Linked DNA regions of Idiomarina loihiensis L2TR. The protein of the gene in region 1 binds, or shares a complex with, the protein of each later gene. Links are inferred from orthologs where the notes say so. Each region holds a gene or a part of one and is shown on either strand. Other genes may lie near its edges.

Region 1 (2,995 bases):
AGGCGCTTCGTCTACTTCGTCTGGGTCGATGAATCCGGAAATAATGTCGGTTAAGCGCAGCTCTTCGGCTTCGTAGGAGTCCCACTGCTCAAGCAAGAAGTTAATGGCTTCCGGGTACTCAGCAACAGAGCACTGAACCTGGTTAATGCCTTCTTCAATACGCTTGGCAATATCAATTTCGCCTTCACGAGTCAGTAGCTCAACGGTACCCATTTCACGCATGTACATGCGCACTGGGTCAGTTGTGCGACCAATTTCGCCATCGACAGAGGCTAATGCTTGCGCGGCTTCTTCGGCAGCGTCTTCATCTGCAGCACTTTCTGCCATCATCAGATCATCGGCATCGGGTGCGCTTTCAAACACGCGAATACCCATGTCGTTGATCATGCGAATAATGTCTTCAACCTGATCGGAATCAACAATTTCCTGAGGTAAATGGTCATTGACCTCAGCAAATGTCAAAAACCCTTGTTCTTTGCCTTTCGCAATAAGGACCTTAAGTTGCGATTGCCGATTCTGCTGCATACAGACGTTCCACCTGTGACTGTGAATGTAGAGTATCCAAAATGACCAAATAGTATATCAGAATACTGATTTTGAAGCTAGCGTAAGGCGTACCCAGATGTACTATCTTGCCTTACTCAAATACTGAATCAGCGTCTGATATTCCTGACGCTCAACTCGTGTTAATGCGCCTTCCTGCTCTTTCTTTAAAAGTGCGTTCGCGCGCTGCTCAAAATATTGGTCAATTAGATAAATAAATATATCGTTAAATTCTTGCTCAACGTTGTCTTCGTCAAGCTGATGTTGCCATAACGCGAGTTTCTGCAAAGGCTGGTAATACTCAGTATCGCGCCAGCCTTCTAACACCTGCGCCGTGGTCATTTGGCGTTCTGCACACTGCTTGTGCAAAGCAATAAGTAAATCAATGCCGCTAACCTGTAGCTCTCGCAGTTCTTCACGAACCGGAACCGATTGCGCCAGTTGCGGGTATTGCAATAACAAAGCAATGGCCTTGCGTAACGGCGTCATTTTTACGCTTTCTTTTGGTCGCGACTGACGTTGCGGCTTTTCAAACTGACGTTCCAGTTGCGACGTTTCGCGGCGAAGCTTTTCTGCTAAACGCTGCATTAAGGTGTCGCGATAATATTCACTCGCCACTTTCTCAATTAAGGGTTTCGCAATATTCAGTAATTGCGAGCGTCCGGCGTCGCTACTAACGTCAATATCGGCCTGTAAATGCTCGAAGAAATATTCAGTGAATGGTGTCGCCTTTTTTAATTCACGCTCAAAGGCTTCGGCACCGTGCTCGCGCACAACTGAATCTGGGTCTTCGCCTTCCGGCAAGAACAGAAACGCCATATCCAGGCCATCGCGCAACAGTGGCAAGGCATTTTCTAATGCACGCCAGGCGGCGTCGCGGCCTGCGCGGTCACCGTCGTAACAACAAACAATTCTGCCACTAGTACGGAATAAACGCTGTAATTGTTCACTGGTAGTAGCCGTACCCAAAGACGCAACGGCGTAGTGAATGCCTGCTTCGGACAAAGCCACCACGTCCATATAGCCTTCGACAATACAAACCTGTTCTGGTTTCCTTACGGCCTGTTGCATATGCCAGTAACCGTATAGCTCACTGCCTTTGTGAAACAGGCGGGTTTCCGGAGAGTTTAAGTACTTAGGTCCGTCGCCATCAATAATGCGACCACCAAAGCCCACCACCCGGCCACGCCGGTCATGAATAGGAAACATGACCCGGTCACGAAAAAAGTCGTAATGCCGGCCTTTCTCGTTACGGTTAATAAGCTTTAATTCCAGTAACTGCTGGCGTTGCGGGGCCGAGCTGCCAAATGTGCTTAGCAGGCCGTCCCAGGCGTCGGGTGCATAGCCAATTTGAAAACGTTTTACCGTTTCGCCGCTTAAACCCCGACCTTTTAAGTAGTCTATAACCCGATTTGAGTTTTCATGGTGCTTTAACTGATGCTGGAAAAAACGAGCTGTTTTACTCATAAGCTCCGAGTCGTCCTGCATCTGTTGCTGTTTCTTTTGTGCTAACTGAGGGTTCTCCGGTTGTTCCCGCGGAACCTCAACTCCCATAATGCCGGCCAGTTCTTCCACCGCATCGGGGAAGTTTAAACCGTCAAATTCCATTAGAAAATCAATAGCGTTACCGTGCTCCCCACAGCCAAAGCAATGGTAAAACTGCTTGTCCTGGCTAACGGTAAACGACGGCGTTTTCTCATTATGGAACGGGCAACAGGCCTGATGGTTTCTACCGGCCTTTTTCAACGGTACGCGGCTATCAACTATTTCAACAATGTCTGCTCGTTCGAGCAAATCATGGATAAAGCTTTTGGGGATCAGGCCTGCCATATTGTTTCAATACCGAAGTTGCGAAAACAAGAAAGTTGCGAAAACAAAAAGTAGCAGAAACACGAAAGCCGCGACGATATAGTCACGGCTTTCAGCACTTTACGGAAAAGTGAACACTCAAATTGTCGTAGGTATGGTCTTAGTAAAGACGAGTACGACGAGCGTTATCACGAGACAGTTTTTTCGCGTGACGCTTTACCGCAGCAGCTTTCTTGCGCTTACGCTCTGAAGTCGGCTTTTCATAGTGCTCGCGACGACGAACTTCAGAGAGAACACCTGCTTTTTCACAAGAGCGCTTAAAGCGACGCAAAGCTACGTCAAACGGCTCGTTTTCTTTCACTTTAACGACTGGCATTAAAAAATCACCTCGGGTAAATTATCTGTTTCGGTTAAAAATTAACCACTACGGGTTCAATTGGTGCTGAATTGTACCGACTCAGATTCGCCTTGTAAAGTGTTATCCGAAGCATCCCATCCAGGGTCATTATCGCTAAGCAGTTCGCGGACTGGCGTAGAGTGAAGGAAAAGCTTACTGACTAAATCCTGTAAATTATTTGGTTTTTCTTTGTACGACAAACCGAGTTGCCATAACTGCGGGCCGACCGACCGAATACTTCGGGTT
Region 2 (2,899 bases), 290 kb from region 1 along the record:
CTGGGAAAGGCTTTTAGACTGGAAGAAGAAGGTTCTGAAAAACATATCAGAGACTGGATAACTGAAAAGTTTCAACTGGTAAACTCGCAAGGAAATAAAGTTGAGCCAAACTGGGTAGGTTTTGAAGCTGACTACCAGAAAATTTGGGTTTATCAGGAGATACCGAAGCGTGATAACCTGTGTGGGTGGGATGTTTCAAATAAGCTATTAATGGATAGCTTTTCTGCCCAGGTAAATACTATCAATGTCGTCGATGATCATGGCAATCGTAGCCTAATTCTGACCATTGAAAATACATCTGACACAATTACGTGCCAGCAAGAGATAAAGGAATAGAAAATGAATGCCGAGTTCGTAAACCCATTTCTTCAAGCACTGCAAAATGTCTTGTCGATGATGGCTCAAATGGAATTGAAGCCCGGTAAAGCTCAACTAAAAAAGGATGAGTACGCGCGGGGCGATGTATCAGGCGTCATCGGTATGGTGGGCCCACAGATAAAAGGATCATTCTCAATTTCATTTGAGGAAAATCTGGCCTGTGAAATCATGAATAAAATGTTAGGTGAGTTACCAAACTCAATTAACGAAGATGTCTGTGATATGGTCGGCGAAATCACGAATATGGTTACCGGCGGAGCCAAAAAGACACTAGGTGAAAAAGGTTACGATTTTGATATGGCTACTCCAATTGTGGTTTCAGGTAAAGACCATACCATTTCTCATAAATCTGAAGGCTCAAAATTAATCATGCCATTCAACCACGTTGCCGGCAAAGCTTACATAGAAATATGCTTCGATAAAATCAAATAGCGACGACTAATAACGCTCGTCGCTGGCATGGCGGGCATAGTTGTCAAACCTCGATAATTGCCCATGGAATTTCAATTCAATTTTACCAATAGGCCCATTACGCTGTTTGCCGATAATGATTTCAGCTAAGCCCTGTTCAGCTGAGTCTGGGTGGTAAACTTCGTCACGGTAAATAAACATAATAACATCAGCATCCTGCTCAATAGAGCCAGACTCACGCAAGTCTGAGTTAACGGGTCTTTTATCGGAACGCTGCTCAAGTGAACGGTTTAACTGAGACAGCGCCACCACAGGCACTTCCAGCTCTTTCGCTAACGACTTCAAAGAACGAGATATCTCTGCAATTTCCAGCGTTCGGTTTTCCGACATGCCCGGAACCGTCATTAGCTGCAGATAATCCACCATAATCATGGATATTCCCTTATGCTCTCTATGAATCCGGCGAGCACGGGAGCGCACTTCGGTAGGAGTTAAGCCAGATGAGTCGTCTATGTAGATATTATTTTTATCATTTAGCATGTTCATGACAGACGCGATGCGAGCCCAGTCGTCATCTTCAAGCTTACCGGTACGTACTTTATTCTGATCTACCCGACTAAGTGACGCCAGCATACGCATCATCAGCTGCTCTGCGGGCATTTCCAAACTAAACACCAATACCGGACGGTCATCATTGAGCGCAATATTCTCTGCCAGATTCATGGCAAAGGTCGTTTTCCCCATAGACGGACGTGCCGCTACAATGACCAGGTCAGAAGGCTGAAGACCAGCAGTCATCTGATCGAGGTCAGTAAAGCCGGTAGAAACACCGGTCACGCCGTTATTGTTTTTCAGCTTACTCAACTGCTCAATACGGCTAACCGTACGCTGCAGAATTAAATTGATACCTTGCGGCCCTTCGCTGGAACTGACTCGCTTCTCAGCAATTTGAAAGACTTTTGATTCCGCCAGATCAAGCAATTCGGCGCTGCTTCGCCCCTGAGTATCGTAACCTGACTCAGCAATATCATTTGCCGCACCAATCATTTCCCTTAACACCGCTCGTTCGCGGACAATGTTTGCATAGGCTAATATATTTGCCGCGCTGGGGGTGTTTTTCGCAATTTCTCCAAGGTAGGCAAAACCACCTATTTGCTCAAGCTCCCCAGCCGTTTCCAAGTTTTCGGAAACTGTCACCAAATCCATTGGCTGACTGCGTTGAGCAAGCTCATGCATGGCTTTAAAAATAAGCCTATGCGAACGATGATAGAAGTCTTCAGCGATGACGCTACCGGCAACATTGTCCCAGGCATCATTATCGAGCATTAAACCGCCAAGAACGGATTGTTCAGCTTCAATTGAATGTGGTGCCGAGCGCAGTGCTTCTATTGACGCGTCGCGTTTTTTTGACTTCTCTGCCATGGGGAAAGTTGTCTCGCAAAGGGAAATAATAAGAGGGGATTACTATACAAAATCCCCTCTTGTTTAGAAAGCGAAGCAACGCCTAACAGCACGATTTAATTTTTATCGAGTGTTATTTCACCACTAACCGTTGTTGCAGATATATCCGCACTGCCTTCTCCTATCATAAACTCCAGATTAGATGATGGGCCCCATTCGGCTTCAATAGCTTTATCTTTTGTTAAGTAATTGGTAATTTCACCACCGGCGTTAGATTTCAAGTTGAAGTTTGCGTGAATCTCGCCCTCCCACTTAAAAGTTAAGTCGCCGCTAACTGAGCTCGCCTCCAGGCGTGCATTTTCATTCAGGGCTGCGGTTAGAGTGGCATCACCACTCACGGTGGTCATTTTCCCTTTACGTAATGTTCCAATTTTTGCGTCAATATCTCCGGAAACCGACTGAGCAGTAAACTCAGTAATTGAGTCAGACTGACTTGTAATATCGCCACTCACAGATTGATAAGTCGCAGCGTCAGAACTATTCCGAATATCCATAATATCGCCGCTTACCGTCTCAAAACGCACATCACCTTCAATATCTTTTGCATCGATGTCACCACTAACGGTTTTTAACAACAGACGGTTTTTAATTTTATTGACAGTAACGTCCCCACTGACCAGCCTAATTTCCAAGCCACCGTTAAACTCAT

What was found. Proteins that work in one complex are often made in the same cells at the same time.
Region 2: the proteins of dnaG (region 1) and dnaB are in contact, whole or in part, in a crystal structure (PDB 2R6A), measured with the Geobacillus stearothermophilus proteins. The link is inferred for Idiomarina loihiensis L2TR from one-to-one orthologs. Residues at the interface, in WP_049624496.1 of Geobacillus stearothermophilus: Lys456, Leu457, Leu458, Pro459, Ala460, Asn463, Ala464, Leu467, Leu535, Leu536, Ile537, Ala538, Gln544, Glu545, Asp548, Tyr549, His552; in WP_033016901.1 of Geobacillus stearothermophilus: Ser13, Glu15, Ala16, Gln18, Glu91, Leu92, Asp94, Ala95, Val96, Pro97, Thr98, Ala99, Ala100, Asn101, Tyr104, Tyr105, Ile108.

What each region holds. Positions count from the first base shown.
Region 1 is NC_006512.1:2,351,182-2,354,176, forward strand. Bases 1-2,920 are described here. They hold dnaG (DNA primase), read right to left. Parts: upstream 2,374-2,920; coding sequence 628-2,373; downstream 1-627. Other genes in these bases: rpoD (RNA polymerase sigma factor RpoD), read right to left, coding at 1-525; rpsU (30S ribosomal protein S21), read right to left, coding at 2,513-2,728; IL_RS11305 (glycosyltransferase), read right to left, coding at 2,785-2,920. Also shown: more of IL_RS11305, read right to left, coding at 2,921-2,995. UniProt on the Escherichia coli protein: RNA polymerase that catalyzes the synthesis of short RNA molecules used as primers for DNA polymerase during DNA replication.
Region 2 is NC_006512.1:2,059,196-2,062,094, forward strand. The notes cover bases 15-2,838. They hold dnaB (replicative DNA helicase), read right to left. Parts: upstream 2,212-2,838; coding sequence 817-2,211; downstream 15-816. Other genes in these bases: IL_RS09925 (DUF6702 family protein), read left to right, coding at 15-336; IL_RS09930 (chemotaxis protein CheX), read left to right, coding at 340-810; IL_RS09940 (DUF4097 family beta strand repeat-containing protein), read right to left, coding at 2,307-2,838. In the rest of the region: more of IL_RS09925, read left to right, coding at 1-14; more of IL_RS09940, read right to left, coding at 2,839-2,899. UniProt on the Escherichia coli protein: The main replicative DNA helicase, it participates in initiation and elongation during chromosome replication. Travels ahead of the DNA replisome, separating dsDNA into templates for DNA synthesis.